DNA from 3 places in the Escherichia sp. E4742 genome. Region 2 is predicted to be linked to each of the others. Evidence: predicted binding sites of a transcription regulator. Region 2 holds the regulator's gene; each other region holds the start of a gene.
What was found. Region 2 encodes PurR, which represses purine synthesis genes. Its sites were predicted from a motif close to CANGCAAACGTTTGCNTG; they were not measured.

Region 1: a site for PurR is predicted at 3,021-3,038, ahead of rbsD (D-ribose pyranase). Genes of this name have one in related genera too.
Region 3: a site for PurR is predicted at 7,900-7,917, ahead of gltS (sodium/glutamate symporter). Genes of this name have one in related genera too.

The regions. Positions count from the first base shown of each region.
Region 1 is NZ_CP040443.1:2,040,060-2,051,178, forward strand. It holds gene rbsB (ribose ABC transporter substrate-binding protein RbsB) at 1-81, opposite strand, end outside; gene rbsC (ribose ABC transporter permease) at 106-1,071, opposite strand; gene rbsA (ribose ABC transporter ATP-binding protein RbsA) at 1,076-2,581, opposite strand; gene rbsD (D-ribose pyranase) at 2,589-3,008, opposite strand; gene kup (low affinity potassium transporter Kup) at 3,177-5,045, opposite strand; gene ravA (ATPase RavA) at 5,268-6,764, shown strand; gene viaA (ATPase RavA stimulator ViaA) at 6,758-8,209, shown strand; gene asnA (aspartate--ammonia ligase) at 8,214-9,206, opposite strand; gene asnC (transcriptional regulator AsnC) at 9,358-9,816, shown strand; gene mioC (FMN-binding protein MioC) at 9,906-10,349, shown strand; gene mnmG (tRNA uridine-5-carboxymethylaminomethyl(34) synthesis enzyme MnmG) at 10,728-11,119, shown strand, end outside.
Region 2 is NZ_CP040443.1:4,769,492-4,780,610, reverse strand. It holds gene mdtK (multidrug efflux MATE transporter MdtK) at 1-1,296, opposite strand, end outside; gene FEM44_RS23245 (riboflavin synthase) at 1,512-2,129, shown strand; gene cfa (cyclopropane fatty acyl phospholipid synthase) at 2,181-3,329, opposite strand; gene punC (purine nucleoside transporter PunC) at 3,618-4,829, opposite strand; gene punR (DNA-binding transcriptional activator PunR) at 4,942-5,874, shown strand; gene purR (HTH-type transcriptional repressor PurR) at 5,871-6,896, opposite strand; gene cydH (cytochrome bd-I accessory subunit CydH) at 7,195-7,284, shown strand; gene FEM44_RS23215 (MFS transporter) at 7,450-8,619, shown strand; gene sodB (superoxide dismutase [Fe]) at 8,775-9,356, opposite strand; gene FEM44_RS23205 (C40 family peptidase) at 9,485-10,315, opposite strand; gene grxD (monothiol glutaredoxin 4) at 10,650-10,997, shown strand; gene FEM44_RS23195 (ATP-dependent helicase) at 11,046-11,119, opposite strand, start outside.
Region 3 is NZ_CP040443.1:2,202,006-2,213,124, reverse strand. It holds gene ligB (NAD-dependent DNA ligase LigB) at 1-173, opposite strand, end outside; gene gmk (guanylate kinase) at 432-1,055, shown strand; gene rpoZ (DNA-directed RNA polymerase subunit omega) at 1,110-1,385, shown strand; gene spoT (bifunctional GTP diphosphokinase/guanosine-3',5'-bis pyrophosphate 3'-pyrophosphohydrolase) at 1,404-3,512, shown strand; gene trmH (tRNA (guanosine(18)-2'-O)-methyltransferase TrmH) at 3,519-4,208, shown strand; gene recG (ATP-dependent DNA helicase RecG) at 4,214-6,295, shown strand; gene gltS (sodium/glutamate symporter) at 6,484-7,689, opposite strand; partial or broken gene xanP (xanthine/proton symporter XanP) at 7,969-9,360, shown strand; gene FEM44_RS10780 (AsmA family protein) at 9,482-11,119, shown strand, end outside.

The DNA.
Region 1 (11,119 bases), 2.4 Mb from region 2:
GTCTTTTGCCATTGCATTCGCACTAACGGTGGCGCTTAGCGCAACAGCAGAAACCAGGGTAGCCAGTTTTTTCATGTTCATATTCAAGATGTCCTGTAGTCGTTATTACTGCTTTTTGTTGTCTACCAGCACCGCCAGCAAAATCACCACAGCTTTGACGATCATCTGGTAATAGGAGGAAACACCTAACAAATTCAATCCATTATTAAGGAAGCCAAGAATTAATGCGCCGATCAACGTCCCAACAATGCGACCTTTTCCGCCCGCCAGGCTCGTACCGCCCAGAACCACTGCCGCAATAGCATCCAGCTCATAGCCAGTCCCCGCCGTGGGTTGTGCGGAGGAGAGGCGCGCCACTTCAATGATCCCGGCCAGTGATGCCAGCAGACCACAAAGAGAATAGACGATGATTTTGATTTTATTGACGTTGATACCAGAAAGACGCGTTGCCGCTTCGTTGCCGCCCAGCGCGTAGATGTAACGCCCCAGACGCGTGTGATGCAGCATGTACCAGGCCGCGAGGAAGACAATCCCCATGATCCAGACTGGCGTCGGTACGCCCAGCGGACGACCAATACCAAACCAGCCAAACAGATCGGCGTTCTCAGTAAAGCCGGTATTCACTGGGCTTCCGTTGGTATAAACCATGGTCACGCCGCGCAGTAAAAGCATCATAACCAGCGTGGCGATAAACGCCTGGACGCGACCTTTCGCTACAATCACCCCGGTTACCGCGCCAATTGCGGCACCTAATGCCAGTGCGGCAGCGACAGCCACCAGCGCGTTGACTTCAATGCCGACGATAGATGCAGCAACTGCGCCAGTCAGCGCCAACAGAGAACCGACGGACAGGTCGATGCCCGACGTCAGGATCACCAGCGTCATCCCGACCGCCATAATGGCGTTCACCGAGGTTTGCTGGAGAATATTGAATAAGTTATTGATGGTGAAAAAGTTCGGGCTTAACGTCGAGACAATCGCGATCAGCACCAGCAGAGCGATAAGCGATTTCTGCTCCATCAGCCACGCTTTCGTGAAATAACGGCGACCAGAAACAGTCTGGGTTGTCATTTTTTTACTCCTGATTCACGCGATTAAGCTTGCCCACAGCGGCAGCCATTAACACTTCCTGGGTGGCCTGCTCACGAGTAAATTCCCCGCTGAGATGCCCTTCATGCATGACGATGATGCGATCGCTCATGCCTAATACTTCTGGCATCTCTGATGACACCAGAATGATGCTCAAGCCATCGGCTTTGAACTGGTTAATCAGTTGATAGATCTCTTTTTTCGCGCCGACATCTACACCACGGGTAGGTTCATCAAGGATAAGTACTTTCGGACGCGTCATCAGACCGCGGGCAATCGCCACTTTTTGCTGATTGCCACCGGAGAGCAGGCCAATTGCCTGTTCCATTGACGGCGTTTTCACATTGAACAGGCGAATAAAATCACTCACAGCCTGTTGTTCATCGGCATGCTTCAAACTGCCGCCAGTACGGCTGAAGTAGCGCAGCGCAGTCAGCGACATATTTTCTTTTACTGACATGCCCAGTACTAAACCGTCGCGCTTACGGTCTTCAGAGATATACACAATGCCGTTTGCCAGGCCATCCTGCGGTGAACGAGTAATAACTTCATGCCCATCCAGCGTGACATAACCGCTGGTGCGCGGCAGTGCGCCATAGAGCACTTTCATCAATTCGGTACGCCCCGCGCCCATCAAACCAGAGACGCCAAGGATTTCGCCATTGCGTAGGGTAAAAGAAACGTTGTTAACACCAGGTCCGCAGAGATTATCGACTTTCAGGCGGATATCTCCCGGCTCTTTGTCCAGGTGTGGATACTGCTCTTCCAGCTTGCGGCCCACCATCATCTCAATCAGCGAATCTTCGGTCAGTGATGCCACTTCACGCTCGGCAATAAATTGCCCGTCACGAAAAACGGTAACGTCATCGCAAATCTCGAAGATTTCTTTCATGCGGTGGGAGATATAGACAATGCCGCGCCCTTGCGATTTCAGCTCGCGGATGACGCGGAACAGGGATTCGGTTTCGGTATCAGTCAGCGCATCAGTCGGTTCATCCATAATGATGACTTTCGACTCAAAGCTCAGCACTTTGGCGATTTCAACCATTTGCTGGTCACCGATGGAAAGATCGCCCACCAGCTTGTCGCTTTTAAAGCGCAGGTTAAGTTTAGCCAGTAATTTATCCGCTTCGGCATACATGGTTTTCCAGTCAATTTTGCCAAAGCGATTAACAAACTCACGACCGAGGAAAATGTTTTCGGCAATGGTCAACTGCGGGATCAGGTTCAGCTCCTGGTGGATAATCCCAATCCCGGCTTCCTGGGAAGATTTCGGCCCGGTAAATGTCGTTTCTTTCCCCAGCCATAAAAGCGTACCGGCATCGCGAGTATAGATACCGGTAAGCACTTTCATCATGGTGGATTTACCCGCGCCGTTTTCGCCTACCAGCGCCATCACGCGGCCCGGATAGACATTTAACGCGGCGCCCGAGAGGGCTTTTACGCCCGGAAAGGCTTTATCAATGCCTTTAAGCTGTAGTAATGCTTCCATGACGACCTCAGAACGTCACGCCAGCACAGAGAATGATATTCGCATACGGAGAACATTCTCCGCTGCGAATTACCGCCTGACTTTCTGCGGTTAGTTGTTTGAATTGTTCATGCGTGGTGTAACGAATTTCAATGGTGTTTCCCTGGTGTTGTTGCAGCTGCTCAAGGTGAGTGAGCAACGTTTCGTGGAGTTGCGGATTATGTTGTTTGATCTCTTCCGCGATAATGGCTGCCTCAACCTGCATTTCACTCGTAACAACTCCCAGTACCTGCATAAAAGAAGGTACGCCCTGGGTTAATGCCACATCGATACGCGTTGTACTTTTGGGGATGGGTAAACCAGCATCACACACCACCAGCGTATCGGTATGCCCCAGACGGGAGATCACCGACGAAATATCAGAATTAAGAACGGTGCCTTTTTTCATTTTTTTCTCCATCAGCGAAACGTTTCGCTGACCAGCAGTTTAATCCTGACTGAACAGAGAAAACCATCGCAACGTTACTGAAATGTGATCAACATCGAAACGTTTTACATCGTGATTAAGCATGAAAAACAAAAACGCCCCCTTTATGGAGAAAGGAGGCGTCTGGCGTTAGATTTCGACCTGAGTACCTAGTTCAATAACCCGGTTTGGTGGGATTTCAAACTGATCTGGTGCACGCAGTGCATTACGCTGCAACAGCAAGTACAGTTTGCCACGCAAACGTAAGTACCACGGGCGTTTGCCGAGGATCAACGACTCATGGGACATAAAGAAGGAGGTTTCCATCATCCGGCAACTTAACCCTTCCAGGCCACAGCGGTGGAAGACTTCTTCCACGTTTGGAGTTTCCCGCCAGCCGTAACTTGCCACCACGCGCCAGAAAGTGGGCGACAGTTGTTCAATCTGTACCCGACGGACGTTATGGACATATGGCGCGTCTTCGGTGCGCAGAGTTAACAGAATTACCCGCTCATGCAATACCTTGTTATGTTTCAGGTTATGCATCAGCGCAAAGGGAATGACGTTGATTGCACGCGACATGTACACCGCAGTTCCGGGAACGCGAACGGGCGGTGATTTCTCCAGCGAAGCAATCATCGCTTCCAGAGAATTACCATGTTCATGCATCCGTCGCAGCAGGCGGAAACGCTCGCTCTTCCAGGTGGTCATCACGATAAACATCACCGTACCGAGGCTCAATGGCAACCAGCCGCCGGAGAGCAGTTTATCGAGGTTAGCGGTGAACAATGGAATATCGACACAAAGGAAGGCTATCAGGATCAGCGCAACAAAATACTTATTCCAGTGCCAGTTCTGACGCGCCACGGTAGTCGAAAGAATAGACGTCAGCACCATGGTTCCGGTTACCGCAATCCCATACGCCGCCGCCAGGTTACTGGAGTGCTCAAAGCTGACAATCACAATCACGACCGCGACATAGAGCATCCAGTTCACAAACGGAATATAGATTTGCCCTGACTCCATTTCGGAGGTGTGAATGATACGCATCGGCGAAAGATATCCCAGACGTACCGCCTGACGCGTCAATGAGAAAACGCCAGAGATAACTGCCTGCGAGGCAATCACCGTTGCCAGTGCAGCGATGATCAGCAGCGGGATTAGCGCCCAATCCGGTGCTAACAGGAAGAACGGGTTCTTAATCGCTTCCGGGTTCTTTAACAACAGCGCTCCCTGGCCGAAGTAATTAAGGGTTAAGGAAGGCAAGACGACAGTGAACCACGCCAGGCGAATCGGGAACTTACCAAAATGCCCCATATCGGCATACAGCGCCTCGACTCCGGTAATCGACAGCACCACCGCCCCTAATGCAATAAAAGAAACCGTTTTGTATTCAAGGAAGAAATGCACCGCCCACATCGGATTCAGTGCATGCAGCACTTCCGGGTTAGCAATAATGCTACGTAACCCAAGCCCTGCCAGAATCAAAAACCAGGTCAGCATGATCGGCGCAAACAGCTTACCGACCATAGCCGTGCCATGTTTTTGAATCATAAACAGTAAAGTAAGAACGATGATTGAGAGGGGAACTATCCAGGTATCCAGTTGCGGGGCGACGATTTCCAGACCTTCAATGGCAGACATCACCGAAATAGCGGGAGTAATGACGACTTCACCATAGAAAAAGCTGCCACCGATTAGCCCCATAATCACTAACATTGAGGTCGTTCGAGCCGACGTATTACGCCCGGCAAGCGACATCAACGTCAGAATTCCCCCTTCTCCGGCGTTATCCGCGCGCATCACGAAGGTAAGGTATTTGATGGAAACCACAAAGATTAGCAGCCAGAAGATCAGCGATAAAAAGCCAAACACAGCATCGCGTTCAACGCCAAAACCAAACTGGCCGGACAAACATTCACGAAGTGTATATAACGGGCTGGTACCAATATCGCCGTAGACAACTCCAATCGCCGCGAGGGTAATCGCGGGCAACGATTGCTTATTATCAGTGCTCATAGACTAGTCTTTCGTTGAAATATGAAATGTGTGCGTAGTCCCTTGGCCCACAAAAAAGCGCACAGTATGCACGATTAACGGCAAAATCGTACTCCTAAATGCGGCCACATTAACCTGGCTCAAAGAAAAATATCCCTTCTTTGAGACTATTTTTGCCACCAGCAAGAAACGTCTATACTCGCAATTTACGCAGAACTTTTGACGAAAGGACGCCACTTCATTATGGCTCACCCTCATTTATTAGCGGAAAGAATTTCCCGCCTGAGCAGCGCGCTGGAAAAGGGGCTTTATGAACGTAGCCACGCTATCCGCCTTTGTTTGTTAGCGGCATTAAGTGGTGAAAGCGTGTTCTTGCTTGGCCCTCCAGGTATTGCTAAAAGTCTGATCGCCCGTCGCTTAAAATTCGCCTTCCAGAATGCGCGCGATTTTGAATATCTGATGACCCGCTTCTCCACCCCGGAAGAAGTTTTTGGCCCCCTTTCCATTCAGGCGTTAAAAGATGAAGGACGCTATGAACGCTTAACCAGCGGTTACCTGCCGGAAGCAGAAATCGTCTTTCTGGATGAAATCTGGAAAGCTGGCCCGGCGATTCTTAATACCCTGCTCACCGCCATTAACGAACGTCAATTCCGTAACGGTGCTCATGTCGAAAAAATCCCGATGCGCTTGCTCGTGGCGGCCTCCAACGAGCTGCCGGAAGCAGACAGCAGTCTGGAAGCGTTATATGACCGCATGCTGATTCGTCTGTGGTTAGATAAAGTGCAGGATAAAGCGAATTTCCGCTCCATGCTGACCAGCCAACAAGATGAAAATAACAATCCGGTTCCTGCCGCCTTGCAGGTCACTGATGAAGAATATGAACGCTGGCAGAAAGAGATTAGTGAAATTACGCTGCCCGATCATGTATTTGAGCTGATTTTTATGCTGCGCCAGCAACTGGATAAATTACCGGATGCACCTTACGTCTCCGATCGTCGCTGGAAAAAAGCGATCCGCTTATTGCAGGCCAGCGCTTTTTTTAGTGGTCGCAGTGCTGTTGCCCCGGTTGATCTTATCTTGCTGAAAGATTGCCTGTGGTATGACGCGCAAAGCCTGAATTTGATTCAACAACAAATTGATTTATTGATGACCGGTCACGCCTGGCAACAGCAAGGGATGTTGACCCGCCTGGGCGCGATTGTGCAACGTCGTCTGCAACTCCAGCAGCAACAAAGCGATAAAACAGCCTTAACGGTAATTCGTCTGGGCGGCATTTTCAGCCGTCGTCAGCAGTATCAGCTTCCTGTCAACGTTACTGCTTCCAATCTGACTCTGCTGCTGCAAAAACCGTTAAAACTGCATGATATGGAAGTCGTTCATATCACCTTTGAGCGTAGCGCGCTGGAACAGTGGCTGAGCAAAGGTGGTGAGATTCGTGGCAAACTGAACGGTATCGGCTTTGCCCAGAAACTGAATCTGGAAGTTGATAGCGCCCAACATCTGGTTGTACGCGATGTAAGTTTACAAGGCAGTATGCTGGCGCTCCCCGGTTCATCGGCTGAAGGTCTGCCAGGTGAAATAAAACAACAACTGGAAGAGCTTGAAAGCGACTGGCGTAAGCAACATGTTTTATTCAGCGAACAGCAAAAATGTCTGTTTATCCCTGGCGACTGGTTAGGTCGCATTGAAGCCAGCCTACAGGATGTCGGCGCCCAGATTCGCCAGGCGCAACAATGCTAACACTGGATACGCTCAATGTGATGCTGGCCGTCAGCGAAGAGGGATTGATCGAAGAGATGATCATCGCGCTGCTGGCCTCACCGCAGCTGGCGGTCTTCTTTGAAAAATTCCCACGACTGAAGGCGGCAATCACTGATGATGTTCCCCGCTGGCGTGAGGCGCTGCGCAGTCGGCTGAAAGATGCCCGAGTCCCGCCGGAACTCACCGAAGAGGTGATGTGCTATCAGCAAAGCCAGCTTCTCTCCACGCCGCAGTTTATTGTGCAGCTACCGCAGATTCTGGACTTACTGCATCGTCTGAATTCCCCGTGGGCCGAACAAGCCCGACAGCTGGTTGATGCTAACAGCACTATCACTCAGTCATTGCATACGCTTTTTCTCCAGCGTTGGCGCTTAAGCCTGATTGTGCAAGCGACGACCCTGAATCAGCAGTTATTAGAAGAAGAACGCGAACAACTGTTGAGCGAAGTTCAGGAACGCATGACATTAAGCGGACAGCTCGAACCAGTTCTGGCAGATAACAACACCGCAGCCGGTCGTCTGTGGGATATGAGCGCCGGTCAGCTTAAACGCGGCGACTATCAGTTGATTGTGAAATACGGGGAATTTCTTAACGAACAGCCGGAACTGAAACGTCTGGCGGAACAGCTGGGACGTTCGCGGGAGGCCAAATCAATACCCCGCAACGATGCGCAGATGGAAACCTTCCGCACCATGGTGCGCGAACCGGCAACCGTTCCTGAGCAGGTTGATGGCCTGCAACAAAGCGATGATATTTTACGCCTTCTGCCGCCGGAACTGGCGACACTGGGCATCACTGAACTGGAATATGAATTTTATCGTCGGCTGGTGGAAAAACAGTTGCTCACCTATCGTCTGCACGGTGAATCATGGCGTGAAAAAGTGATCGAACGCCCGGTGGTACATAAAGATTACGACGAACAACCGCGTGGACCGTTTATTGTCTGCGTAGATACTTCCGGCTCAATGGGCGGTTTTAATGAGCAGTGTGCGAAAGCGTTCTGTCTGGCCTTGATGCGCATAGCCCTCGCTGAAAATCGACGCTGCTATATTATGTTATTTTCCACCGAGATCGTCCGTTACGAGCTTTCAGGCCCACAAGGTCTTGAACACGCGATCCGCTTTTTAAGTCAGCAGTTTCGTGGCGGCACCGATCTGGCCAGTTGTTTTCGCGCCATTATGGAACGTTTACAAAGTCGGGAATGGTTTGACGCTGATGCGGTGGTGATTTCTGATTTTATCGCCCAGCGGTTGCCTGACGATGTGACGAGTAAAGTGAAAGAGTTGCAGCGGGTACATCAACATCGCTTTCATGCCGTGGCGATGTCGGCACACGGCAAACCCGGCATCATGCGCATTTTCGATCATATCTGGCGCTTTGATACCGGGATGCGAAGCCGCCTGCTCAGACGCTGGCGGCGATAAACGATTACAGCAGAGAAGGGACGCTCTCGCGAACGGCTGCTGGCCATACACCACACTGAACCTGGCCGATATGTGGCAGTTGCAGCAGCAGCATGGTCAAACGAGACTGGCCGATACCGCCGCCGATGGTCTGCGGCATTTCACCACGCAGCAGCGCCTGATGCCATTCCAGCTGCAGACGATCTTCATCACCGGTCAGCGCCAGTTGATGCTTCAGCGTGTCGGCATCCACGCGGATCCCCATGGAAGAAAGCTCAAACGCATCTTCCAGTACCGGGTTCCATACCAGAATATCGCCGTTCAGACCCGCATGGCCCAGCTCTGACGGGGTGCTCCAGTCATCATAATCCGGTGCGCGCACGTCGTGGCGATGACCATCACTCAGCTTGCCACCAATCCCGACGAGGAATACCGCGCCAAGATCTTTCGCAATCGCCCGCTCACGCCCTTTGGCATCGAGATCCGGATAACGAGACAGTAACTCCTGGCTGTGTACGAAGTGGATCTGATCCGGCAGGAACGGTGCCAGACCAAACTCTTCGCTAACAGCAGCTTCGGTTGCTTTAATTCCCGCCCAGATCGCCTCTACTGTGCTTTTCAGAGTGGAGAATTGACGCTCACCGTCGCCCATTACGCGTTCCCAGTCCCACTGGTCAACATAGACCGAGTGCAGCGGGGAAAGACGGTCTTCATCGGGGCGAAGGGCTTTCATGTGCGTGTACAGCCCTTCGCCCACGCTGAAGTCGTGTTGCCCTAATGTCTGACGTTTCCACTTCGCCAGTGAATGAACCACTTCGAACTGGGCATCAGGCAGAGCTTTCACTTTTACCTGTACCGCTTTTTCACAGCCCGACAAGTTATCCTGCGTGCCATCCCCCACACGGCTAAGAATCGGCGCCTGGACTTCAATCAGCCCTAAGCGTTCTTCCAGTTGACGAGAAAAGTGAGATTTCACGAAGCTAATTTGACGTTGTTTGGCAATGTAAGCGGTTTTCATTTTTTATACTCCTGCGTCCTGTTGCTTATGATTAAGCAACAAAAACCGACACACATGCAATAATCATTCAATAAAAAGCCTAACTCACTTTTGATTCGTTAAAAAATAAGGCTAAAATAGAATAAATCATCAATACACATAAGAAAATCCTATGGAAAATTATCTGATCGACAATCTGGACCGCGGCATCCTGGAAGCATTAATGGGTAATGCACGCACCGCTTACGCCGAACTGGCGAAACAATTTGGTGTCAGTCCGGGGACGATTCACGTTCGTGTAGAGAAAATGAAGCAGGCGGGGATCATTACCGGCGCCCGTATCGACGTCAGCCCAAAACAGCTCGGTTATGACGTAGGCTGTTTTATCGGCATTATCCTGAAGAGCGCAAAAGACTATCCTTCCGCGCTGGCAAAGCTGGAAAGTCTCGACGAAGTCACCGAAGCCTATTACACCACCGGCCACTACAGCATCTTTATAAAAGTAATGTGCCGCTCGATCGACGCCCTCCAGCATGTACTTATCAACAAGATCCAAACAATTGATGAAATTCAGTCCACCGAGACACTGATCGTCCTGCAGAACCCGATCATGCGCACCATCAAGCCATGATCAGCTTTTTTAATCCCATACTTTTCCACAGGTAGATCCCAGCGCGTTCACAGCGTACAATACGCCACTCTTAATAAAGGTGGCGGTTTATGGCAGATATCACTCTTATCAGCGGCAGCACCCTGGGCGGTGCCGAATATGTAGCAGAACACCTGGCTGAAAAGCTGGAAGAGGCGGGTTTTACCACCGAAACGCTGCACGGCCCGCTGTTAGAAGATTTATCTGCCTCTGGGATCTGGCTGGTTATCAGCTCAACCCACGGTGCCGGAGACATTCCGGACAACCTTTCTCCTTTATATGAAGCTTTACAGGAACAAAAACCCGATCTTTCTGCGGTACGCTTTGGCGCAATCGGTATTGGTAGTCGTGAATACGACACTTTTTGTGGTGCGATCGATAAACTCGAGGCAGAACTCAAAAATTCCGGGGCAAAACAGACAGGCGAAACACTGAAGATCAACATCCTTGATCACGACATTCCGGAAGATCCGGCAGAAGAATGGCTGGGATCTTGGATTAATTTACTCAAATAAGTATACAGATCGTGCGATCTACTGTGGATAACTCTGTCAGGAAGCTTGGATCAACCGGTAGTTATCCAAAGAACAACTGTTGCTCAGTTTTTGAGTTGTGTATAACCCCTCATTCTGATCCCAGCTTATACTGTCCAGGATCACCGATCATTCACAGTTAATGATCCTTTCCAGGTTGTTGATCTTAAAAGCCGGATCCTTGTTATCCACAGGGCAGTGCGATCCTAATAAGAGATCACAATAGAACAGATCTCTAAATAAATAGATCTTCTTTTTAATACCCAGGATCCCGGGGCTTTCTCAAGCTGACAAAGTTGAGTAGAATCCACGGCCCGGGCTTCAATCCATTTTCATACCGCGTTATGCGAGGCAATCACCATGTTTTATCCGGATCCTTTTGACGTCATCATCATTGGCGGGGGTCATGCAGGCACCGAGGCTGCGATGGCCGCGGCGCGTATGGGTCAACAGACTCTGCTTTTGACACACAATATCGACACTCTGGGGCAGATGAGCTGCAACCCGGCGATCGGCGGTATTGGGAAGGGACATCTGGTAAAAGAAGTGGATGCACTCGGCGGTCTGATGGCGAAAGCGATCGATCAGGCAGGTATCCAGTTTAGGATACTAAACGCCAGCAAAGGGCCGGCGGTTCGCGCTACCCGAGCTCAGGCGGATCGTGTGCTCTATCGTCAGGCGGTACGCACGGCGCTGGAGAACCAACCGAATCTGATGATCTTCCAGCAGGCAGTTGAGGATCTTATTGTCGA
Region 2 (11,119 bases):
AGCAGAAGTCAGACCGATAATAAAGCCTATCCAGAAACCTGCCGGCCCCATCGGCTCAACCACCAGATTGGTCAATGCCAGGATATAACCACTTGGTAAACCCAACACCCAATACGCGATAAAGGTAATATAAAAAATAGATCGCGTATCTTTATAACCACGCAAAATCCCGCTACCGATTACCTGTATCGAGTCAGAAATCTGATACACCGCCGCCAGCAACATCAGGTGTGCAGCCAGTGTCACAACTTCTGGATTATCGTTATACAGAAGAGCGATCTGCTCCCGCAGTGAGATTGTAAAAATTGCCGTCATCGTTGCCATACAGACGCCAACCATAAGCCCGGTTCGTGCGGCAGTTTGCGCATCCAGCGTGGAACCCTGACCCAGACGATAACCCACACGGATAGTCACAGCCGCTGCCAGTGACATCGGAAGAACGAACATTAGCGAACTAAAGTTCAGGGCAATCTGGTGGCCTGCCACATCGACAATACCGAGCGGAGATACCAACAGCGCAACCACCGCAAAAAGTGTTACTTCAAAGAACAGTGCCAGCGCGATAGGTAAACCAAGTTGCACAAGTCTTTTCATTACTGCCGGGTCTGGTTTCGCGGTGCCTTTTTCGTTGCGGATATCGCGCATAGAACGGGCATGTTTAATATAAGAAACCATAGCAAAGAACATTACCCAGTACACCGCCGCAGTCGCCACACCACAGCCGACGCCACCGAGTTCAGGCATGCCGAAGTGACCATAAATAAAGATATAGTTAACCGGAATGTTCACCAGCAGGCCAATAAAGCCCATCACCATGCCCGGCTTGGTTTTTGCCAAACCTTCACACTGGTTACGAGCGACCTGGAAGAACAGATAGCCCGGAGCCCCCCACAATAGTGCACGCAGATAACCCACTGCTTTATCGGCGAGGGCCGGATCGATATTTTGCATGGAGCGGATGATATAACCCGCATTCCACAGCACCAGCATAATAAGCACGGAGACGAAACCGGCCAGCCAGAAACCTTGTCGCACCTGATGCGCAATACGTTCACGGCGACCTGAACCATTCAATTGCGCGATGACTGGCGTCATTGCCAGCAGCAGTCCGTGACCGAAAAGAATCGCCGGGAGCCAGATAGAAGTACCAATGGCGACTGCCGCCATGTCGGTGGCGCTATAGCCGCCCGCCATGACGGTATCGACAAAACCCATCGCTGTTTGGGCGATTTGCGCGAGAATCACCGGGATTGCTAATGCTAATAACAGACGCGCTTCACTAATGTATTTCTGCACGTGAACACCTTTTATATTGTTGTTATATGAGAGACTAAAAAACCGCCTGAATGGGCAGCAAAAAGAAGAAGCAGGGGAAATTCAGTCTATTGTAGCGAGGATTTATTAATTCTCCAGTGAAAAAATAACCACTCAACCCCCTTTACTGGTAAGGACGTTTCCCACCTGCTATTGTGCTGAACAGAATGTCCTAACTGATTTCAGGAGTTGTAAGTATGTTTACGGGGATAGTGCAGGGCACCGCGAAGTTGGTGTCGATTGACGAGAAAGCAAATTTTCGAACCCATGTAGTGGAATTACCTGATTACATGTTGGATGGTCTGGAGACAGGCGCTTCTGTCGCGCATAACGGTTGCTGCCTGACTGTAACGGAAATTAACGGCAACCGTATCAGCTTTGATCTGATGAAAGAAACGTTACGAATAACAAACCTTGGCGATTTAAACGTTGGGGATTGGGTAAACGTAGAACGAGCTGCTAAATTCAGCGATGAAATCGGCGGACATTTAATGTCAGGTCATATTATGACCACCGCAGAAGTATCGAAAATAATAACATCAGAAAATAACCACCAGATCTGGTTCAAAGTACAGGATGAGCAGTTAATGAAATATATCCTGTATAAAGGGTTTATTGGTATTGATGGTATCAGCCTGACGGTTGGTGAAGTGACAGCGACCCGCTTTTGTGTGCATTTAATTCCGGAAACGCTGGAACGTACCACTCTCGGTAAGAAAAAACTCGGTGCACGCGTCAATATCGAAATCGATCCGCAAACTCAGGCCGTGGTCGATACTGTAGAACGTGTGTTGGCGGCACGGGAAAAGAAATAAGACTGCATTTGAAATGACATCGCCCCCAAAATGGGGGCGATGAAATAACACTTAACGCGCAACGCGAAGGCCGCTTTCGACCCCACGTGAGAACACCACTTGCCAGAGCTGGATATCACGGGCGCGGAAGGCACCAGCGCAAGCATTCAGATAATACGTAAACATCCGTTTAAAGCGTTCACTGTAGTTATCGGCAATTTCCGGCCAGGCGGCGAGGAATCGCTCATACCAGGCCATCAACGTCGTGTCATAGTCAGCGCCAAAGTTATGCCAGTCTTCCATCACAAAGTGTCGTTCACTGGATTGCGCAATCTGGCGTACAGAAGGCAGGCAACCATTCGGGAAAATATATTTGTTAATCCACGGGTCAACATTCAGATCGGTTTTTTTCGAGCCGATAGTATGTAGCAGGAAAATGCCTTCTGGCTTCAGATTACGATCCACCACCTCAAAATAGGTATCGTAATTTTTCGGTCCGACGTGCTCGAACATACCAACCGAAACAATACGGTCAAACTGGTCGTTCAGGTCACGGTAATCCTGTAGCAAAATGGTGACATCCAGACCTGCGCAGCGTTCCTGGGCCATTTTCTGTTGTTCTGCAGAAATCGTGACACCAACCACACTTACGTCATAATTAGACGCCATGTAATGCGCCAGTCCGCCCCAACCGCAGCCGATATCCAGAACCCGCATGCCCGGTTTTAACTGCAATTTTTCACAAATCATTTTGAGCTTCGCTTGTTGGGCAGATTCCAGATTATAGGCATCTTTCCAGTAAGCGCAGGAATACTGCATGAAGGGATCCAGCATACGGCTGAAAAGGTCATTACCAAGGTCGTAATGCTCTTTACCTACTATCCAGGCACGCTTCTTACTTTGCAGATTGAAGAGCCGTGCTCCAGCAATGCGTAGTGTGTCTTTGAAATGATGGGGGAGTTGGTTTTCAAGCCCAGCGCGTAAGACTTTGCTAAAAAACATATCCAGTCGGTCACATTCCCACCAGCCATCCATATAACTTTCGCCTAACCCCAACGATCCTTCCTGTAGAACGCGTTTAAAAAAATCGGGGTTTTTAACTCGAATATCTGCCGGGGCAGAGCCATTAATGGCGATGCCTGCACGGCTAAGTAATTCGTTGGCGATACGGTACCAGTTGTCATCCGGTACGCTGACTTCTTCTATACACGATGAACTCATAGTTTCTCCATCACTGGTCGGTGATCAGAACCTTAAAACAGCGTAGACGCTTTTTGGGCTTTGTGAGAAATCTCGCAGGAAAACCGCGAGTCTATAATCCGACGTAGAACAGAGGAAAGGAGGAACCCTTGCCGAAATGACCATCCATAGTGACCCGGGAACGCTCCTGTCCCCGTAAAAACATAATATTTATCGTAATATTAACAACTGGAACTCAGTATAGGCTGCTAATCTCAATCATACAACAAAATTTTGTTAGCAGCCTAATTATAACGATATCGCTATAGATCAATGTGATTCACTATGTGCGACTTCCGTCTCGCCATGATTCTGGCAGTGAGATTCAGTTTGATGTTGCATCTTATAGCCGATGGCAACCAGCACCACAGTCGATAACATTACGCTGGTGGTGGTGAACAGCGGCGTGCTGACGCTGATGAGCCAGGAAACCCCCAGGCTTGCGAGGAAGCACAGACCCAATTGCAGGGTATTCTGCAATGCAGCAGCGCGGCCAGTCGCATGCGGGAAGGGGCGTAGCGCCTGGGCGACCACAATCGGGTAGATTGCCCCGTTGGCAATGGCCATCACACAGAATGGGATCAGAATTTCGGCCAGCGACACATGGCTAATGAAGCCCGCAGCCCAGGTTGCTACCACGCTGACGGCAAACAGCGCCAGCAGCCACGGTAACAACTGCTTACCCTGCCATTTCTGCAATGCGGCGCGACAGCCGTAACCACCAATAAGAAACGCGATGGTTTGCGGAACATAACTTAATCCGATTACTGCCGGACTGTAGCCCATTTCGCTGAGGATAAACGGTGAACCGGTTAGCCAGGCAAAGAAACTGGCTGAACAGGCCGCATAAATCAGCACATTCCCGCGATAGGTTTTTGAACGCAGCAGATCGGTAAAGGTCAGTCCATCCTGACTATTATTGCGTGCTTTCGTGGTGGGTTTAAGCCAGAAAATGGGCAGAATCAGCACTACGGCAATGGCAAACAGAGTGGCGAAAATCGCCTGCCAGGAAAAATGGACCAGCAGCCAGCTACCTAACAGCGGAGCAAGCGCCGGAGAAAGCCCCACTAAAGGCATAATGGTCGCGAAAATACGGTTAACTTTTTGTGAAGGATAGTAATCCGTCACCAATGCCTGCCAGATAACGGCCGCGGCACAGACACCCACTGCCTGTACAAAACGCAATACCAGCAGCGTGGCAGCGTTTTCCACCCATAACATCCCCAGACTACCCAGCGCAAAAATTGTCAGGCCGATCAATAACACAGGTTTACGACCATAACGATCGGAGAGCGGCCCCCACAGGAGCTGGGCAGCGGCAAAACCGGCAAGGAACAGACTAAGGCTGGCACTGACAGCAGACGCAGGCGTTTGCAGGTCGGCCTGAATGGCGGCGAAAGCAGGCAGATACATATCGGTTGCCAGAAAACCGAGTACGCTCAAACCCGCCAGCCAGACTAAAAATCTTTTCCCAGGTTGCATGTATATTCTCTAAATTCCTCAATTAAACACCGTCGCAAAGTGTAGGGAGTGAAATTCCTGTTGTGAAACGGTAATATTTGATGACTGGTTTCAAAAATTTTGCAGGCAAACTATGTGGTCTGAATATTCTCTCGAAGTGGTTGATGCAGTGGCGCGAAATGGCAGCTTTAGCGCTGCAGCCCAGGAGTTGCATCGCGTTCCTTCTGCGGTCAGCTATACCGTGCGTCAGCTGGAAGAGTGGCTGGCGGTGCCGCTGTTTGAACGGCGTCATCGTGACGTGGAACTGACCGCTGCCGGGGCGTGGTTTCTCAAAGAAGGGCGCTCTGTTGTCAAAAAAATGCAGATCACCCGCCAACAATGTCAGCAGATAGCGAACGGCTGGCGCGGTCAATTAGCTATCGCGGTAGATAATATTGTCAGGCCAGAACGCACGCGGCAGATGATTGTTGATTTCTATCGCCATTTTGATGACGTCGAACTTCTGGTTTTTCAGGAAGTGTTCAACGGCGTCTGGGATGCGCTTTCCGACGGGCGCGTGGAACTGGCGATTGGCGCGACACGAGCGATTCCGGTCGGTGGCCGTTACGCCTTCCGGGATATGGGAATGTTGAGCTGGAGTTGCGTTGTTGCCAGTCATCATCCGCTTGCGTCGATGAATGGGCCGCTCAGCGATGACACGTTGCGCAACTGGCCGTCGCTTGTGCGCGAAGACACGTCGCGGACGTTGCCCAAACGAATTACCTGGCTGCTGGATAACCAAAAAAGGCTTGTCGTACCTGACTGGGAATCATCGGCAACCTGTATCTCGGCCGGTTTATGCATTGGCATGGTGCCTACGCATTTCGCCAAACCGTGGCTTAATGAGGGAAAATGGGTGGCGTTAGAACTGGAAAATCCATTCCCTGATTCGGCATGTTGCCTGACATGGCAGCAGAATGATATGTCGCCAGCGTTAACCTGGTTGCTGGAGTATCTCGGCGATAGTGAGACGCTGAATAAGGAGTGGCTGCGGGAGCCGGAAGAGACTCCCGCAACGGATGATTAACGACGATAGTCGCGGAACGGACCGTCAGCCACGGAGCGGCGTTCAATAAGCCGCGGATGAACTTCGATAGACTGCGGTTCTTCGCGTTTGTTGACGATACGGTCCAACAGCATGTTGAACGCCGTTTCGCCCAGTGAATCTTTTGGCTGATGGATAGTGGTCAGCGCCGGGGTAAAGTAGCGGGCGTTGCGTACGTTATCATAACCGATCAGCGAAACATCCTGTGGTACGCGCAGACCCATTTCATCAGCAGCGCAAAGTGCGCCCATTGCCATGATATCGCCACCACAGAAAACCGCAGTAGGGCGGTGTGGCTGCGACAGGATTTGTTGCATGGCGCGATAACCCGATTCAGGTTCAAAGTCACCCTGCACAATCCAGTTTTCTGGCACCTTGATCATCGCTTCTTCCATCGCCTTCATAAACCCTGCCAGACGACCCGCGCCGGTATTACGTTCCAGAGGGCCAGGGATGACACCAATTTCGCGATGGCCGCGTTCGATCAGATAGCGTCCGGCCATGTAGCCGCCTTCAAACGCGTTATCGATGACCGCATCGGTAAAGTCGGCTTTTGCTTCGCCCCAGTCCATTACCACCATCGGGATATGGCGATACTCTTCCAGCATCGCCAGCAACGGTTCCGGATACTCAGAACACATGACCAGCAGGCCATCGACGCGTTTTTGCGCCATCATCGACAGATAGGCTCTCTGTTTCTCCAGATTGTTCCACGCGTTGCCGAGGATCAGCGTGTAACCTTTCTGGAAGCAATTTTTTTCAACCGCTTCGATGATCTCCGCGAAATAGGCTGCTTCGCTGCTGGTCGCCAGCAAGCCGATAGACTTGGTATGGTTAACCTTCAGGCTACGCGCTACCGCGCTAGGGGAGTAGTGTAATTCTTTAATCGCTGCCCACACGGCGTTGCGCGTTTCTTCAGCGACGAAACGAGTTTTGTTTATAACGTGTGACACAGTTGTAGTGGAAACGTTTGCTCGCTTCGCTACATCTTTTATTGTTGCCATTCCATTTCACTCCAGACCCTAACTTCAGCTCCTGCAAAATCGCAAGGTAAACGTTTGCCTTTACACACCTTACGCGCAACAAAAGTGTTGCGGTACGCCGGAAAAACGACACAGAGCGTCAGGAAGGGGTCAATGGCCAGTACGCAAATAGTGTAAGCGTGGAATTTTGGCCGATCTTGATGAAAAGGGGAAGTGGTAAAAACACTTATCATTATAAATGGCGGGAGATTTTTTCTTCACAGTGTGTAAAAATGCGTAATATCACTTTTTGTAGGGTAATAAAAAAGGAGAAAACTTGATGAGTACCGACCTTAAATTTTCACTGGTAACAACCATTATTGTCCTCGGTTTGATCGTGGCCGTAGGTTTGACTGCCGCGCTGCACTGATTTCCCTTCGAGGGAGCGCATCCTCCCTCGCACTCTCTTCCCTTTTGTTAGCAAAATGGCAAAAGTGTTTTCTCTTTTTGTTATTTTCAATTTTTTGTGATTGCTGTCATGCTTTCGCCACTTTGATGAATATCGTGTAATGACGCGAAGAGGTGGAGATTAGACATGAAAATTAACTATCCGTTGTTGGCGCTGGCAGTTGGCGCGTTTGGTATCGGGACAACGGAGTTCTCGCCAATGGGCCTTTTACCCGTCATTGCGCGCGGTGTGGATGTCTCGATTCCTGCTGCGGGCATGTTAATCAGCGCCTATGCGGTTGGCGTGATGGTTGGCGCGCCGCTGATGACATTACTGCTGTCTCATCGCGCCAGGCGCAGTGCGCTTATTTTCCTGATGGCCATTTTCACTCTTGGCAACGTGCTTTCCGCCATCGCGCCGGATTATATGACGCTGATGCTTTCACGCATTCTGACCAGTCTGAATCACGGGGCATTCTTTGGTTTGGGTTCAGTCGTGGCCGCAAGCGTTGTGCCTAAACACAAACAGGCCAGCGCTGTCGCCACTATGTTTATGGGCTTAACTCTGGCAAATATTGGCGGTGTTCCTGCGGCGACCTGGCTTGGCGAAACTATTGGCTGGCGGATGTCGTTTCTGGCAACGGCGGGGCTGGGCGTAATTTCAATGATTAGCCTGTTCTTCTCGTTACCGAAAGGCGGCGCAGGAGCTCGACCGGAAGTGAAAAAAGAGCTGGCTGTATTGATGCGTCCGCAGGTGTTATCAGCCTTGCTGACGACGGTACTGGGGGCTGGCGCAATGTTTACCCTCTACACCTATATTTCACCAGTACTGCAAAGTATCACCCACGCAACGCCGGTGTTCGTAACAGCCATGCTGGTGCTGATTGGCGTCGGGTTTTCTATCGGTAACTATTTAGGCGGTAAACTGGCAGATCGTTCGGTCAACGGCACGCTGAAAGGCTTTTTGTTGCTGCTGATGGTGATTATGCTGGCGATTCCGTTCCTGGCGCGTAATGAGTTTGGTGCGGCTATCAGCATGGTGGTGTGGGGCGCAGCAACTTTTGCGGTTGTACCACCGTTACAGATGCGTGTGATGCGAGTTGCCAGCGAAGCGCCGGGGCTGTCTTCCTCAGTGAATATTGGTGCCTTTAACCTGGGCAATGCTCTGGGTGCCGCGGCAGGTGGCGCAGTGATTTCGGGTGGTCTGGGGTACAGTTTTGTGCCGGTGATGGGGGCGATTGTCGCAGGACTGGCATTGTTGCTGGTGTTTATGTCAGCCAGAAAACAACCTGAAGCAGTTTGCGTTGCCAACAGCTAATAAAACAAAACGCAGAAGGGGATACCTTCTGCGTTACAGTTTGCAGGCAAATTACGTTTTATCTTGCCGCAAGCGCCTTAACCGACCTACATTGGTGATCCGCGTAGGCCAGATAAGCGTAGCGCGTCAGGCAATGTTGCATTTGCCATCAGTTATTATGCAGCGAGATTTTTCGCTACGAATTCCCAGTTCACCAGCGCCCAGAAGTGCTCCAGATAGCCAGGACGCGCATTGCGATAGTCGATGTAATAAGCGTGTTCCCAGACATCAACGGTCAGCAGCGGGGTCGCATCGGTGGTCAGCGGAGTACCAGCATTAGAGGTAGAAACGATAGCCAGTTTGCCATCGCTGTTTTTCACCAGCCAGGTCCAGCCAGAACCAAAGTTTTTGATTGCAGCGTCAGTAAATTGTGCTTTGAAATCGGCAAAGCTACCGAAAGATGCGGCGATAGCTTCAGCGACTTCGCCAGTCGGTTCGCCACCGGCGTTCGGTGCCAGGCAGTTCCAGTAGAAAGTGTGGTTCCAGACCTGAGCTGCGTTGTTGAATACGCCACCTTCAGAGCTGCGAATAATCTCTTCCAGTGATTTACCTTCAAACTCGGTGCCTTTAATCAGGTTGTTCAGGTTAGTGACGTAAGTCTGATGATGTTTGCCGTAGTGATACTCAATGGTTTCCGCAGAAATGTGTGGAACCAGAGCGTCTTTAGCATATGGTAGTGCAGGTAATTCGAATGACATTGCTACTCTCCTTTATTATTCATTGGTATACGCACAATAGCCTTATTGTGAGTACGGATAGGGTAGCAAATTAAAAGGTGATACAAAAGATGAACTTACCCTGTTGCCTTAACAACAGGGTAAAAGATTTAGCGAAGTGTTTTTGGGGTCATTACCCGACGAGCGCCAACATAGTGACGTTGCCAGTAATCTTCACTTAACGACGTGATTTGAATTTCCTGGCCACTGCGTGGTGACTGAATAAATTTACCATTGCCAACGTACACGCCTACGTGATCGGCAGTCCCACGTCCTTGCGTGCGGAAAAAGACCAGGTCGCCGTTTTTCAGTTCACTGCGATCGATGGGTGCCGCATCGCGCAGGTGATACATTTCGTTTGCCGTGCGCGGAATACGGATCTTAACCAGGTCTTTATAAGCGTAATAAACCAGCCCACTGCAATCAAAACCGGTACGCGGTGAGCTGCCGCCCCAACGATATGGCTTGCCAATTTGCTGCATCAGTTTATTCATCGCCACTTTAGTGGCTTTCTGAACTTTGGCTTTGTGCGCGTCGGCAATAGTGCCAGGGGCGGCATTTTTGACTTTCACGCAATGCGACTTATTGCCCTTTCGTTTGGTGCACTTTTCCGTAAAGCTGGCAGACGCCGTTTTAGTGACAACATTTTTGCTGCGAGTTTTAGCGTTTTTAGAAGCGGTAATGGAGGATTTTTTAACGGAAGAAGCGGTTTTACTTTTGGTCGTACTTTTACTGGCGACTTTTTTGGCGGTTTTCAGACTGGCTTTATTATTGGTCTTTTTGGTGGTTGCCGTGCTTTTCTTTTTATCTGCTTTTTTGGTGATGTGAGTGGTAGCAGAACTCTCCCTGGCTTGCTTGGAAGCATAGGCCATAGGCATTAAAGGCAGGGTGGTAAAAAGTAAAGCACAGAGCGTGATCGAAATACGGTTTATCCGCGCCACTGAGCGTCCCTCTGTTAAGGCAGGTCTATCATGCCTGCGTCTGATTTACAAAACTTGATGATTCTAATGCATAGAAGAAGGGAAAGTTAATAGCTTTTATTGTTAAAAAATATATTTCGTCGGTGAGCGCAAAAAGATGCAGCAGTGAAAACTAAAAATGGTCATAAATACGCCAGTTTGCAGCGCAATAGAGAAGAAACGAATATTTGAAATGCAACATTTAGAGCAAAGGGATAAAATAGCAAAAGCGTGATGAAAATGTTATTTTCCGATGCCGCACTGACCCGCTACAATGTCAGATTACTGCCGTAAAGAAGTTTGAGGAAGCAAGACAATGAGCACCACTATCGAAAAAATCCAACGCCAGATTGCTGAAAACCCGATCCTGCTGTACATGAAAGGTTCACCGAAACTGCCGAGCTGCGGTTTCTCTGCCCAGGCAGTCCAGGCGCTTGCCGCATGTGGCGAACGTTTTGCCTATGTTGATATCCTGCAGAATCCGGACATTCGTGCGGAACTGCCGAAATACGCTAACTGGCCGACTTTCCCGCAACTGTGGGTTGACGGCGAACTGGTAGGCGGCTGTGATATCGTGATCGAAATGTATCAGCGTGGCGAACTGCAGCAGCTGATCAAAGAAACTGCTGCTAAATACAAGTCTGAAGAGCCGGATGCTGAATAATCCGTCCCGCAATACTGACGGATGCTAACCGGCATCCGTCAGTGCGTTTTATCCCCAATCCAGTCCTTGTGGTGAACTTGAAAATCCCGCCTCACGCAGCAGCGTAAACATCGGCGTTTGCC
Region 3 (11,119 bases), 2.6 Mb from region 2:
TCTTCCTCGTCACTTTTCCCTTTTTTCCAGTAATCATCGTCCCACTGTTTTACTTGCTGTTGTAGGCGGGAAATTTCTTCATGCGCTCTGGCTGGCGACCAGGCCGGACATACCGCCTTCGCTGATGATTGCCAGCACAAAATACTCATTAACACTACAATCCATACTTTCATCGTCACCTCCGTTGTAGTCAGGCGGGCAGATATACAACGAGATGAATGCAAAACCGAGGGGCAAAAATAAAGTGTGAGATGACGCTTCCAGAGAATCGTCTTTGTTGCAGTAAATGACCGGGAATTGCGGAAACAGGTACGCAAAACGCAACAACTTTGCGCAAAAAGTGTGAGCAAGGGCTACGTCACATGGCTGCGCCGTGTATAATAAGCTCGTATGTAGGCTTTATTTCGCTTAATCACATACGAAAGATACTCATGGCTCAAGGCACGCTTTATATTGTTTCTGCCCCCAGTGGCGCGGGTAAATCCAGCCTGATTCAGGCTTTATTAAAAACCCAACCGTTGTACGACACTCAGGTTTCTGTTTCACACACCACGCGCGCACCGCGTCCGGGTGAAGTACATGGCGAACACTACTTCTTTGTTAATCATGATGAATTTAAAGAGATGATTAGCAGAGATGCATTCCTTGAGCACGCGGAAGTGTTCGGTAATTACTATGGCACTTCACGCGAGGCCATTGAGCAAGTACTGGCGAGCGGCGTGGATGTTTTTCTGGATATTGACTGGCAGGGCGCACAGCAAATTCGCCAGAAAATGCCGCATGCGCGGAGTATCTTTATTTTACCGCCGTCAAAAATTGAGTTAGACCGCCGTTTACGGGGTCGAGGTCAGGACAGCGAAGAGGTCATTGCAAAGCGTATGGCGCAAGCAGTTGCAGAAATGAGCCATTACGCCGAATATGATTATTTAATAGTGAATGATGATTTCGACACCGCTCTGGGTGATCTAAAGACTATCATTCGCGCCGAACGCTTGCGCATGAGCCGCCAAAAGCAGCGTCATGACGCTTTAATCAGCAAATTGTTGGCAGACTGAACCTTCTTTCAGTATCATGCCCAGTCATTTCTTCACCTGTGGAGCTTTTTAAGTATGGCACGCGTAACTGTTCAGGACGCTGTAGAGAAAATTGGTAACCGTTTTGACCTGGTACTGGTCGCCGCGCGTCGCGCTCGTCAGATGCAGGTAGGCGGAAAGGATCCGCTGGTACCGGAAGAAAACGATAAAACCACAGTAATTGCGCTGCGCGAAATCGAAGAAGGTCTGATCAACAACCAGATCCTCGACGTGCGCGAACGCCAGGAACAGCAAGAGCAGGAAGCCGCTGAATTACAAGCCGTTACCGCTATTGCTGAAGGTCGTCGTTAATCACAAAGCGGGTCGCCCTTGTATCTGTTTGAAAGCCTGAATCAACTGATTCAAACCTACCTGCCGGAAGACCAAATCAAGCGTCTGCGGCAGGCGTATCTCGTTGCACGTGATGCTCACGAGGGGCAAACACGTTCAAGCGGTGAACCCTATATCACGCACCCGGTAGCGGTTGCCTGCATTCTGGCCGAGATGAAACTCGACTATGAAACGCTAATGGCAGCGCTGCTGCATGACGTGATTGAAGATACTCCCGCCACCTACCAGGACATGGAACAGCTTTTTGGTAAAAGCGTCGCCGAACTGGTAGAGGGAGTATCAAAGCTTGATAAGCTCAAGTTCCGCGATAAGAAAGAGGCGCAGGCCGAAAACTTTCGCAAGATGATTATGGCGATGGTGCAGGATATCCGCGTCATTCTCATCAAACTCGCAGACCGTACCCACAACATGCGCACGCTGGGCTCACTTCGCCCGGACAAACGTCGCCGCATCGCCCGTGAAACTCTCGAAATTTACAGCCCGCTGGCGCACCGTTTAGGTATCCACCACATTAAAACCGAACTCGAAGAGCTGGGTTTTGAAGCGCTGTATCCCAACCGTTATCGCGTAATCAAAGAAGTGGTGAAAGCCGCGCGCGGCAACCGTAAAGAGATGATCCAAAAAATCCTCTCGGAAATCGAAGGGCGTTTGCAGGAAGCGGGAATACCGTGCCGCGTCAGTGGTCGCGAAAAGCATCTTTATTCGATTTACTGCAAAATGGTGCTCAAAGAGCAGCGTTTTCACTCGATCATGGACATCTACGCCTTCCGCGTGATCGTCAATGATTCCGACACCTGTTATCGCGTGCTCGGCCAGATGCACAGCCTGTACAAGCCGCGTCCGGGTCGCGTGAAAGACTATATCGCCATTCCAAAAGCGAACGGCTATCAATCTTTGCACACCTCGATGATTGGCCCGCACGGCGTGCCGGTTGAAGTCCAGATCCGTACCGAAGATATGGATCAGATGGCGGAGATGGGTGTTGCCGCGCACTGGGCTTATAAAGAGCACGGCGAAACCAGCACTACCGCGCAAATCCGCGCCCAGCGCTGGATGCAAAGCCTGCTGGAGCTGCAACAGAGCGCCGGTAGCTCGTTTGAATTTATCGAGAGCGTTAAATCCGATCTCTTCCCGGATGAGATTTACGTTTTCACACCGGAAGGGCGCATTGTCGAGCTGCCTGCCGGTGCAACGCCCGTAGACTTCGCTTATGCGGTGCATACCGATATCGGTCATGCCTGCGTGGGCGCGCGCGTCGACCGTCAGCCTTACCCGCTGTCGCAGCCGCTTACCAGTGGTCAAACAGTTGAAATCATTACCGCACCGGGCGCTCGCCCGAATGCCGCGTGGCTGAACTTTGTCGTCAGCTCGAAAGCGCGCGCCAAAATTCGTCAGTTGCTGAAAAACCTCAAGCGTGATGATTCTGTAAGCCTGGGCCGCCGTCTGCTCAACCATGCGTTGGGTGGTAGCCGTAAGCTCAATGAAATCCCGCAGGAAAATATTCAGCGCGAACTGGACCGCATGAAGCTGGCAACGCTTGACGATCTGCTGGCTGAAATCGGCCTTGGCAACGCGATGAGCGTGGTGGTCGCGAAAAATCTGCAACATGGAGACGCTTCCATTCCTCCGGCGACCCAAAGTCACGGACATCTGCCAATTAAAGGTGCCGATGGCGTTCTGATCACCTTTGCGAAATGCTGCCGTCCTATTCCTGGCGATCCAATTATCGCTCACGTCAGCCCCGGTAAAGGTCTGGTGATCCACCATGAATCCTGTCGTAACATCCGTGGCTACCAGAAAGAGCCAGAGAAATTTATGGCTGTGGAATGGGATAAAGAGACGGCGCAAGAGTTCATCACCGAAATCAAGGTGGAGATGTTCAATCATCAGGGCGCATTAGCTAACCTGACGGCAGCGATCAATACGACCAACTCCAATATTCAAAGTTTGAATACAGAAGAAAAGGATGGTCGCGTCTACAGCGCCTTTATTCGTCTGACCGCCCGTGACCGTGTGCATCTGGCGAATATCATGCGCAAAATCCGCGTGATGCCAGACGTGATTAAAGTCACCCGAAACCGAAATTAATGTTTTATGAACCCAACACGTTATGCACGTATCTGCGAAATGCTCGCCAGGCGGCAGCCTGATCTGACCGTCTGCATGGAGCAGGTCCACAAACCCCATAACGTTTCTGCGATTATTCGTACCGCAGATGCCGTTGGCGTACACGAAGTCCACGCCGTCTGGCCTGGTAGCCGGATGCGCACTATGGCTTCGGCTGCGGCTGGCAGCAACAGTTGGGTACAGGTGAAAACGCACCGTACCATTGGCGATGCCGTCGCCCATCTGAAAGGCCAGGGCATGCAGATTCTGGCAACCCATCTTTCTGATAACGCTGTCGATTTCCGCGAAATTGATTACACCCGCCCGACCTGTATTTTGATGGGTCAGGAGAAAACGGGCATCACTCAGGAAGCATTAGCCCTGGCGGATCAGGACATCATCATTCCGATGATCGGCATGGTGCAGTCGCTGAATGTTTCCGTTGCCTCAGCCCTCATTCTTTACGAAGCCCAGCGCCAGCGGCAAAACGCAAGCATGTACCTGCGTGAAAACAGTATGTTGCCGGAAGCAGAGCAACAACGTTTGTTATTTGAAGGCGGCTATCCGGTGCTGGCGAAAGTCGCAAAACGCAAAGGCCTGCCTTACCCCCACGTCAATCAGCAAGGCGAAATTGAAGCCGATGCCGACTGGTGGGCCACTATGCAGGCTGCAGGGTAAGTGCCATGAAAGGTCGCCTGTTAGATGCTGTCCCACTCAGTTCCCTAACGGGCGTTGGCGCAGCGCTTAGTAACAAGCTGGCGAAAATCAATCTGCATACCGTGCAGGATTTACTCTTACACCTTCCCCTGCGCTACGAAGATCGCACCCATCTCTACCCCATCGGTGAACTACTGCCGGGCGTTTATGCCACGGTGGAAGGCGAAGTGCTGAATTGCAATATCTCCTTCGGCGGTCGGCGGATGATGACCTGCCAGATCAGCGATGGTTCCGGCATTCTCACCATGCGCTTTTTCAACTTCAGCGCGGCGATGAAAAATAGCCTGGCGACGGGCCGCCGCGTGCTGGCCTATGGCGAAGCAAAGCGCGGTAAATATGGTGCGGAGATGATCCACCCGGAATACCGCGTACAGGGCGATCTCAGTACGCCAGAGTTGCAGGAAACGCTCACGCCGGTTTATCCAACAACGGAAGGCGTAAAGCAGGCGACGCTGCGTAAATTAACTGACCAGGCGCTGGATCTGCTCGACACCTGCGCCATTGAAGAACTCCTGCCGCCGGAGCTGTCACAAGGAATGATGACGTTACCGGAAGCGTTGCGCACTCTGCATCGCCCACCGCCAACGCTGCAACTTAGCGATCTGGAAACCGGGCAGCATCCGGCGCAACGTCGTCTGATTCTGGAAGAACTGCTGGCGCACAACCTTAGCATGCTGGCGTTACGCGCCGGAGCGCAACGTTTCCATGCCCAGCCGCTTAGCGCCAATGACGCGCTGAAAAATAAACTCCTCGCCGCCTTACCGTTCAAGCCAACGGGCGCACAGGCACGCGTAGTGGCGGAGATCGAGCGCGATATGGCGCTGGATGTGCCGATGATGCGTCTGGTACAGGGCGATGTAGGTTCCGGTAAAACGCTGGTCGCCGCCCTCGCCGCGCTGCGTGCGATTGCGCACGGCAAACAGGTGGCGCTGATGGCACCAACCGAGTTACTTGCCGAGCAGCACGCCAATAACTTCCGCAACTGGTTTGAACCGCTCGGTATCGACGTGGGCTGGCTCGCCGGTAAGCAGAAAGGTAAAGCGCGACTGGCTCAGCAAGAAGCCATCGCCAGCGGTCAGGTGCAGATGATTGTTGGCACTCATGCCATTTTCCAGGAACAGGTGCAGTTTAACGGCCTGGCGCTGGTGATTATCGACGAACAGCATCGCTTTGGCGTGCATCAGCGTCTGGCATTGTGGGAGAAAGGCCAGCAACAGGGCTTTCATCCACATCAGTTGATCATGACAGCCACGCCGATCCCCCGCACGCTGGCAATGACCGCGTATGCCGATCTCGACACCTCAGTCATTGATGAACTGCCGCCAGGACGTACCCCAGTGACGACAGTGGCAATTCCTGATACGCGCCGTAACGATATTATCGACCGCGTGCGCCACGCCTGCATGACGGAAGGCCGTCAGGCGTACTGGGTTTGTACGTTGATTGAAGAATCGGAATTACTGGAAGCGCAGGCGGCGGAAGCCACGTGGGAAGAGTTGAAACTGGCGCTACCAGAGTTGAATGTCGGTCTGGTACATGGGCGTATGAAGCCTGCCGAGAAGCAGGCGGTGATGGCGTCGTTTAAACAAGGCGAGTTACACCTGCTGGTTGCCACTACCGTTATTGAAGTGGGCGTTGATGTGCCTAACGCCAGTCTGATGATTATCGAAAACCCGGAGCGTCTGGGTCTGGCGCAGTTACACCAGCTTCGCGGGCGCGTGGGTCGTGGCGCGGTGGCTTCTCACTGTGTCCTGCTCTACAAAACACCGCTCTCCAAAACGGCGCAAATCCGCCTGCAAGTGCTGCGTGATAGTAACGACGGTTTTGTGATTGCGCAGAAAGATTTGGAGATACGTGGACCGGGTGAACTGTTAGGTACGCGTCAGACAGGTAATGCCGAATTTAAAGTGGCAGATTTACTGCGCGATCAGGCGATGATCCCGGAAGTTCAGCGCCTGGCGCGACATATTCACGAACGTTACCCACAGCAGGCAAAAGCCCTGATAGAACGCTGGATGCCAGAGACTGAACGTTACTCGAATGCGTAAAAGGCGGCGGTGAGAAGACCGCCGTTTCAGGTTGATCTACCTTCCTGCCGGATGCGGCGTGAACGCCTTATCCGGCCTACAGAAACTTACGAACTCAATAAATTGTGAATCAATATGTAGGCCTGATAAGCGAAGCTCATCAGGCATTTGTCTTTGTTGCAGCGGCGCTTACACCGCCGCTTCATCGGTTACCCCGCAAAAATCGGCAACATCAAATACAGCTTAATCACCAGGGCGTTAACGATATCGATAAAGAACGCACCGACCATCGGCACTACCAGGAACGCCATGTGCGACGGGCCAAAGCGTTCAGTAATCGCCTGCATGTTGGCGATTGCCGTTGGTGTCGCACCAAGACCAAAGCCACAATGACCCGCAGCAAGCACCGCCGCATCGTAGTTTTTGCCCATCATGCGCCAGGTGACGAAGATGGCATACAACGCCATGAAGATGGTCTGTACCACCAGAATCGCCAGCATCGGCAGCGCCAGCGAAGCCAGCTCCCACAGTTTCAGCCCCATCAGCGCCATCGCCAGGAACAACGACAGACTTACGTTACCCAGCACCGATACCGCACGTTCAAAGACGCGATAAAAGCCCATCATTGACAGACCGTTGCTCAGAATCACGCCTACAAACAGCACACAAACAAAGGTTGGTAATTCAAAAGCAGTGCCAGCCAAAAGTTGCGCAACAATTTTCCCCACCGTCAGGCAGATAGCAATTAGCGCGATGGTTTCAATCAGTACCAGCGAAGTGATCATGCGTCCTACATCTGGCTTTTCGAACGCCGTCGGGACTTCCTGGTCATCCGGAATACCGTTCGGTGTAGTGGAGTGTTTCACCAGATACCGCGCCACCGGCCCCCCAATCAAGCCGCCCAGCACCAGACCGAACGTTGCACAGGCCATTGCGACTTCCGTCGCATTAGTAAAGCCGTAACGTTCAATGAACAATTTACTCCACGCCGCGCCAGTCCCATGACCGCCAGAAAGCGTAATAGACCCTGCTAACAGCCCCATCAGCGGATCAAGACCTAACAGACTGGCCATACCAATACCGATGGCATTTTGCATCACCAACAGGCCAACAACCACAATCAGGAAAATACCCACCACACGGCCACCGGCACGTAAGCTGGCAATGTTGGCGTTCAGGCCGATGGTGGCAAAGAAAGCCAGCATCAACGGATCGCGCAGGGACATATCAAAATTGACTTCCCAGCCCATGGTTTTTTTCAGCACCAGCAACGCCAGCGCCACCAATAAACCACCCGCAACAGGTTCCGGTATGGTGTATTTCTTCAGAAAGGAGACGGAATGGACCAACTTGCGCCCGAGCAGCAACGTCAGCGTTGCAGCAACAAGCGTTGCTAAAGTATCGAGATGAAACATAGTTACTCCTTTGTGTCCGCACCACTCTTTCACACTCGTCATACTTCATCGCGCATGTGCAGTAGGGCGAAATATGACGAGTATCGAGTCATGCTATCCCGGTTCGAATTCTCAGCTGAAAATAAAAAAATGGCATGGATTTTAAGCAGAAAACAACCAAAAGTTATATAAAAAAGTGCATTTATCGCATTTAAATATTTAGGAGAATGCATGGCAAACGTTTGCTTTTACCTTTCGGTCAGCTAAAATGCCCGCTTTGCCACCACGGGATTGTTTTCGATGTCTGTTTCCACCCTCGAGTCAGAAAATGCGCAACCGGTTGCGCAGACTCAAAACAGCGAACTGATTTATCGTCTTGAAGATCGTCCACCGCTTGCTCAAACTCTGTTTGCCGCCTGTCAACACCTGCTGGCGATGTTTGTCGCGGTGATCACCCCTGCGCTTCTCATCTGCCAGGCGCTAGGTTTACCGGCACAGGACACACAACACATTATTAGTATGTCGCTGTTTGCCTCCGGTGTGGCATCGATTATTCAGATTAAAGCCTAGGGGCCGGTAGGTTCCGGGTTGTTGTCGATTCAGGGGACCAGTTTCAACTTCGTTGCCCCGCTGATTATGGGCGGCACGGCGCTGAAGACCGGTGGTGCTGATGTTCCCACCATGATGGCGGCACTGTTTGGTACCCTGATGTTGGCAAGTTGCACGGAGATGGTGATCTCCCGCGTACTGCATCTGGCGCGCCGCATTATTACGCCGCTGGTTTCTGGCGTCGTGGTGATGATTATCGGCCTGTCGCTAATTCAGGTTGGGTTAACGTCCATTGGTGGCGGCTATGCGGCCATGAGCGACAACACCTTTGGCGCACCGAAAAACCTGCTGCTGGCGGGCGTGGTCTTAGCTTTAATCATTCTGCTTAACCGCCAACGTAACCCTTACTTACGCGTGGCCTCGCTGGTGATTGCGATGGCGGCCGGATATGCGCTGGCGTGGTTTATGGGTATGTTGCCAGAAAGCAACGAACCGATGACGCAAGAACTGATTATGGTACCAACGCCGCTCTATTACGGTCTTGGTATTGAATGGAGCCTACTGCTGCCGCTGATGCTGGTCTTTATGATCACCTCACTGGAAACCATTGGCGATATCACCGCGACCTCTGACGTTTCCGAACAGCCGGTTTCCGGCCCGCTGTACATGAAACGTCTGAAAGGCGGCGTGCTGGCAAACGGCCTGAACTCGTTTGTCTCGGCAGTATTTAACACCTTCCCGAACTCCTGCTTCGGACAGAACAACGGTGTAATTCAGTTAACGGGTGTTGCCAGCCGTTATGTCGGTTTTGTGGTGGCGCTGATGCTGATCGTGCTGGGCCTGTTCCCGGCAGTGAGTGGTTTCGTGCAACACATCCCAGAGCCAGTTCTGGGCGGCGCTACGCTTGTGATGTTTGGCACCATCGCCGCATCCGGTGTACGCATCGTTTCCCGCGAGCCGCTGAACCGTCGGGCAATTCTGATTATTGCACTGTCGCTGGCCGTCGGTCTGGGCGTTTCTCAGCAGCCGCTGATTTTGCAATTTGCCCCTGACTGGCTGAAAAACCTGCTCTCTTCAGGTATTGCCGCTGGCGGTATTACTGCCATTGTGCTGAACCTGATTTTCCCGCCGGAAAAACCGTAATTCACTTAGCGGCGGTAAGTTTCTTTACCGCCGCAGCGCCCCTCTTTCACCATTCCCGCCTTGAGGAATGCGCGTAAATCGTGCATAACTCCCTTATGTGTATTTCGCGGGATGGAAGACTATGAAATTTATTGGGAAGCTGCTTCTCTACATTTTCGTCGCGCTACTCGTAGTGATAACTGGCCTCTATTTTCTTCTGCAAACCCGTTGGGGTGCGGAGCATATCAGCGCATGGATTTCCGAAAATAGCGACTACCATTTGGTCTTCGGGGCAATGGATCACCGCTTTTCCGCGCCGTCTCATATCATACTGGAGAACGTCACGTTTGGTCGTGATGGACAGCCCGCTACCCTGGTGGCAAAAAGTGTTGATATCGCCTTGAGTAGTCGGCAACTGACCGAACCGCGCCATGTCGATACCATTCTGCTGGAAAACGGGACGCTGAATCTCACCGACCAGACCGCCCCGCTACCGTTCAAAGCCGATCGCCTGCAACTGCGCGATATGGCATTTAATAGCCCAAATAGCGAGTGGAAATTAAGTGCTCAGCGGGTAAATGGCGGCGTCATTCCGTGGTCGCCAGAAGCCGGTAAAGTGTTGGGAACGAAAGCGCAGATTCAGTTCAGTGCTGGCTCCCTGTCGCTCAATGATGTTCCTGCCACCAATGTGTTGGTTGAAGGCAGTATTGATAACGATCGCGTTACGCTGACCAATCTGGGTGCCGATATCGCGCACGGTACATTAACCGGAAACGCGCAGCGTAATGCCGACGGTAGCTGGCAGGTGGAAAACCTGCGCATGGCGGATATCCGTCTGCAAAGCGAAAAATCGCTGACTGATTTCTTTGCGCCATTGCGCTCTGTGCCTTCGTTACAGATTGGTCGCCTGGAAGTGATAGATGCTCGCCTGCAAGGCCCGGACTGGGCGGTGACCGATCTCGATCTCAGCTTGCGCAACATGACCTTCATTAAAGATGACTGGCAGACGCAGGAAGGAAAGCTGTCGATGAACGCCAGCGAGTTTATTTATGGTTCGCTACATTTGTTTGACCCGATTATGAACGCAGAGTTTTCCCCGCAGGGCGTGGCGCTGCGCCAGTTTACCAGCCGTTGGGAAGGTGGCATGGTGAGAACGTCAGGAAACTGGCAACGCGACGGGAAAACGCTGATCCTCGATGATGCGGCAATTGTCGGGCTGGAATATACCCTGCCAAAAAACTGGCAGCAGTTATGGATGGAAACAACACCCGGCTGGTTAAACAGTCTGCAACTGAAGAGATTTAGCGCCAGCCGCAACCTGATCATTGATATCGACCCTGACTTTCCATGGCAACTCACCGCGCTCGATGGCTATGGCGCGAATCTGACACTGGTTGCCAATCACCAATGGGGCGTCTGGAGTGGCACAGCGAATCTGAATGCCGCCGCCGCGACGTTCAATCGTGTTGATGTTCGCCGTCCGTCGCTGGCACTGGCCGCCAACAGCAGCACGGTGAATATCAGCGAACTTAGCGCGTTTACCGAGAAAGGCATTCTGGAAGCCACTGCCAGTGTTTCACAAACGCCGCAGCGCCAGACTCATATCAGCCTGAACGGACGCGGTGTGCCGGTGAATATTTTGCAACAGTGGGGATGGCCTGAATTACCGTTGACTGGCGACGGCAATATTCAGCTTACCGCCAGCGGCGATATTCAGGCCGATGCACCGCTAAAACCCACGGTTAGCGGGCAACTCCATGCTGTGAACGCTGAAAAGCAG